DNA from 2 places in the Streptomyces pseudoechinosporeus genome. Region 1 is predicted to be linked to the other one. Evidence: riboswitches for the same ligand, from Rfam matches in the RefSeq annotation. Region 1 holds a riboswitch; the other holds the start of a gene.
What was found. A riboswitch is a leader RNA that binds a small molecule or an ion and turns the genes downstream of it on or off. The one in region 1 is predicted to bind S-adenosylmethionine.
Positions count from the first base shown of each region.

Region 2: another riboswitch for S-adenosylmethionine. It lies ahead of ACYVO6_RS09970 (aminotransferase class V-fold PLP-dependent enzyme); the one in region 1 lies ahead of thrC (threonine synthase).

Region 1 is NZ_BAAGPS010000050.1:124,347-126,736, forward strand. It holds gene ACYVO6_RS34625 (MoaD/ThiS family protein) at 1-106, opposite strand, end outside; gene thrC (threonine synthase) at 169-1,497, opposite strand; SAM riboswitch class I at 1,516-1,674, opposite strand; gene ACYVO6_RS34635 (glucosyl-3-phosphoglycerate synthase) at 1,865-2,390, shown strand, end outside.
Region 2 is NZ_BAAGPS010000006.1:63,547-65,936, forward strand. It holds gene ACYVO6_RS09970 (aminotransferase class V-fold PLP-dependent enzyme) at 1-1,011, opposite strand, end outside; SAM riboswitch class IV at 1,052-1,168, opposite strand; gene trpD (anthranilate phosphoribosyltransferase) at 1,665-2,390, opposite strand, start outside.

The DNA.
Region 1 (2,390 bases):
CCAGGTCGGCGATGACCTCGGCGAGGGTCGATCCTTCGGCGGCGACCTCGGCCTTGCCGCCGGTGTAGGTGCGAAGGATGGTGGGGATGCGGACGTTGACGCTCATGCGGATGACCTCCGGTCAGGTATGGAGCGCCCCGTAAGAGGCGCGGGGGTACGTCTACGGGGCTACGCCTGGAGGAGCCCGGCCTCACGGAACGATTCGAGGCTGGGGCGGATGGTCGCGGTAAGACCAGTGTCGGAGGCCACCGCATCCAACGTCTTGAGACCGTCACCGGTGTTGAGGACGACAGTCGTCAGGCTCGGGTCCAGCAGACCGTTCTCGATCAGCTTCTTCGCCACCCCCACCGTCACACCACCGGCGGTCTCCGCGAAGATCCCCTCGGTCCGCGCCAGCAGCTTGATCGCGTCGACGACCTGCTCGTCGTTGACGTCCTCCACGGCACCACCGGTACGCCGCGCGATGTCCAGCACGTACGGGCCATCCGCGGGGTTCCCGATGGCGAGCGACTTGGCGATCGTGTTCGGCTTCTGCGGCCGTACGACGTCGTGGCCCGCCTTGTAGGCGACGGACACCGGCGAGCACCCCTCGGCCTGGGCGCCGAAGATCTTGTACGGCTTGTCCTCGACGAGCCCGAGCTTGATCAGCTCCTGCAGACCCTTGTCGATCTTCGTGAGCTGGGAGCCGGAGGCGATGGGCACCACCAGCTGGTCGGGGAGCTGCCAGCCGAGCTGCTCGCAGATCTCGTAGGCGAGGGTCTTGGAGCCCTCGGCGTAGTACGGGCGCAAGTTGACGTTGACGAAGCCCCAGCCCTCGCCGGCCGGGTCGCCGATCAGCTCGGAGCAGAAGCGGTTCACGTCGTCGTAGTTGCCCTCGATGCCGACGAGTTCGCCGCCGTACACCGCGGCCATGACGACCTTGCCCTGCTCCAGGTCGTGCGGGATGAACACGCAGGAACGGAAGCCGGCGCGGGCGGCGGCGGCGCCGACGGCACCGGCGAGGTTGCCCGTCGAGGAGCAGGAGAGGGTCGTGAAACCGAAGACGCGGGCAGCCTCCAGGGCCTGGGCGACGACACGGTCCTTGAAGGAGTGCGTCGGGTTGCCGGAGTCGTCCTTGACGAAGAGCTTGCCGGGGTCGACGCCCAGCTCGCGCGCGAGGTTGTCGGCCTTGACGAGCTTGGTCCAGCCGGGGTTGATGTTCGGCTTGGTGGCCACGTCCGCGGGGACGGGCAGGAGAGGCGCGTACCGCCAGATGTTCGCGGGGCCCGCCTCGATCTGCTTACGGAGTTCCTCGGTGTCGTACGCCGAGAAGTCGTACGCGATCTCCAGCGGGCCGAAACACTCCTCGCAGGCGAAGACGGGGCCGAGCGGCACGCGGTGGCCGCATTCGCGGCAGGAGAGCGCTGCGGCGGGGCCGAGGTCTACGGAGTTCGTGGAGGGCGCCGAGTCGGCGGAGGTTTCAGCGTTCGTGGTGCTTGCAACTGTCTGCGCAGCCATGTGAGGCGAGGCCCTTTCTCCTCATCTTCCTCACGACGCATCTCGTCGTGAGACGGATTTGGCACCTTCACTAGCCGGGAGCCTCGCGGAATCGATCATCTTCGATCGGTACGAGAACCGGCTGGAGGGTTGCCGGGGCTTCAACGGGCCGTATCCCTCTGCCCCTCTGGATGAGCGCTATTCGGTTGTGAGTATGTGGTTGTCGGCTGGGCGACCCGCGACATGCGATGGTCATCAGCGTTGTTCAAGACTGTAACCGAAGGCCTGGATCGTGGAGAGACCAGTCCGAACCGCGAGATGACAGTCACATCAGCCTTCTGCCGCAGTGGGCACTCGCGACCCGGTCCAATGCAAGGGAGAGCCGCACGTGCTGGAAGACGTCGAGCGCTGGCTGAACACGCGCTCCTGGTCCGTTGGCGACCGCCCGCTGAAGAAGCTCATCGCCGCGAAGCGCGCGGCCAACTCCACGGTGAGCGTCGTACTGCCCGCGCTCAACGAGGAGGAGACCGTCGGCGAGATCGTCGCCGTGATCCGCCGCGAGCTGATGACCAAGAAGGTGCCGCTCGTCGACGAGATCGTCGTGATCGACTCGGGCTCGACGGACCGTACCTCGGAGGTCGCCGCCGACGCGGGGGCCCGGGTCGTGCACCGGGACGAGATACTCCCGCGCATCCCCGCCGTCCCCGGCAAGGGCGAGGTCCTGTGGCGCTCGCTGCTGGTCACGAGCGGGGACATCGTCGCCTTCATCGACGCCGACCTGAAGGAGTTCTCCGCGGACTTCGTCTCGGGGATCGTCGGTCCGCTGCTCACCGATCCGGGCGTCGACCTCGTCAAGGCGATGTACGACCGCCCGCTGAACCTGCCGGGCGATCCCACCTCCGGCAGGACCGCCG
Region 2 (2,390 bases), on a different contig from region 1:
GCGCGGGGCGTCGTCCCCGAAGAGCGAGAGAACACGCACTTCAGGCACCTCGGCGAGACCTGCCCGTACGGTGTCGATCAGATACTGCTCACGGGCGACGAGCGTGTCGAAGCCGACCTCGGTGAGGGCCTTGCAGGCGGAGGCGACGGCGTAGGCACCGATGACGTTGGGCGACCCGGCCTCATGCCGAGCGGCACTGTCATGCCACTCCACATCGACGCCACCGTCCGCCCGACGCGACACCTTCCGACTAGCACCGCCACCCGCGAGATACGGGTCCGCCTCACGCAGCCAGTCGGAACGCCCGGCGAGCACACCCGCCCCGAAGGGCGCGTACAGCTTGTGCCCCGAGAACGCGACCCAGTCGACGTCCAACTCCCGTACGGAGACGGGGTGATGGGGCGCCAGCTGCGCGGCGTCGAGCACGATCCGCGCGCCGTGCGCGTGCGCGGCGGCGGCCAGTTCGCGTACGGGCCACAACTCGCCGGTGACGTTGGAGGCTCCGGTGACGCAGACGAGGGCGGGACCGCTGGGATCCCGGTCGGCGAGGGCGCGCTCGAGGGTGGCGACGGCCTGGGCGGGCGTGCGCGGCGCGTCGAGGCAGGTGACGTGGGCGTTGCGCCAGGGCAGCAGCGAGGCGTGGTGCTCGGTCTCGAAGACGTAGACCTGGCAGTCGGCGGGGAGAGCGGCGGCGAGCAGGTTGAGCGAGTCGGTGGTGGACCGGGTGAAGACGACCTGGTCACCGTCCCGGCAGTCGAGAAACTCGGCGACGGCGATCCGAGCGTTCTCGAACAGATCCGTGGACAACTGGGACAGATACCCGGCCCCCCGGTGCACGCTCCCGTAGTACGGCGCGTACGCGGCCACGTCGTCCCACACCCTCTGGAGGGCCGGGGCACTGGCGGCGTAGTCGAGAGCGGCGTACGTGACCTCGCCGCCGGTGACAAGAGGAACGGTGACGTCCCGTCCCAGAACAGGCAACGGCTCAGCGACAGCGGTGAAGACAGACATGACACTCCCTCGAGACCAGGACCCCTGGTTCATCGCGAGGGGTCCGCGCTTGCCGCAGGCCTTGCTGCCTACGACCTGGTCTTCACCCGGGGCACCCCGCCACGGACGGAGGGTTGCCGGACAGCCGGCCGGGGCCTCTTGGCTGTCACTCATGACCTGCCGCCGAACATACGCAACCTGTTCGACCGATTGCAACTCCGGTCCGGATCCCGGAACGGGGGGTTTCTCGCCCCCGCCGCCCCTACCCGTCCCATCCCAGGGGCTGCGCCCCGGGCCCCCGCCAGGGGGTGGGGGTGACACGTCGTGTCGCGGCTGCAGGTGCGTCGTGGTTGCTCGCGCAGTTCCCCGCGCCCCTGAAGGGCGCGTCCCTGGAACCGCCAGCCACCATGCTCACCAGCCACCACGTGCCCGCAGCCTCCCACCGGCGGGAGGGGCCGTGGGCCGGTGCGTCGTATGCCCGTCGCTTAGGTTCTGTCTCAGGAAACCCGCACCCTGTACCAGCAAAGGGCCGTACGCCCGGCCTGCGACGGGCTGACGCACCGGCCCACGGCCCCGACCCACCCACCGGACCCCAAGGGGCGCGGGGAACGGCGCGACCAGCCACAACGGACCCGCACCCGACAACGAACCCACCCGCCCAACCGCCGGAGGCACTACGCGTTACTAACAGCCACCCACCGGTCCAACGTCCGCTTCGCCACCCCCGAGTCAATGGCCTCCGCCGCCCTGGCCATCCCCTCACGAAGCTGGTCCGCAAGCGGACCGTCACCCGGCGACAGAGCCACCAACGCCGCCGCCGAGTTCAGCAGCACAGCGTCCCGCACAGGCCCGGTCTCCCCGTTCAGCAAGCGCAGCGCCACGTCCGCGTTGTACGAAGCGTCAGCCCCCCGCAACGCCTCCACCGGCACCAGCTCGATCCCCGCATCCCGCGGATCGAAGATCTCCTCGTGGACCTTCCCGTCCCGTACCACCCAGACACGCGACGTGGACGTGGTGGTCAGCTCGTCGAGACCGTCGTCGCCGCGGAAGACCAGGGACGAGTTGCCGCGCTCGGCGAGGACGCCGGCCACGATGGGCGCCATCCGCGCGTCGGCGACCCCGACGGCCTGCGCCTTGACGCGGGCCGGGTTGGTGAGCGGACCGAGCAGGTTGAATGTCGTCCGGATCCCCAACTGCGCCCGTGCGGCGCCCACATGACGTAGCGCCGGATGGAACTTCACCGCGAAGCAGAAGGTGATCCCGGCCTCCTCGGCCACCTCGGCGACCCGCTGCGGCGTCAGCTCCAGATTGACGCCCAGCTTCTCCAGTACGTCCGAGGCTCCGGAGGCCGACGAGGCCGCGCGGTTGCCGTGCTTGACGACCTTCGCCCCGGTCCCTGC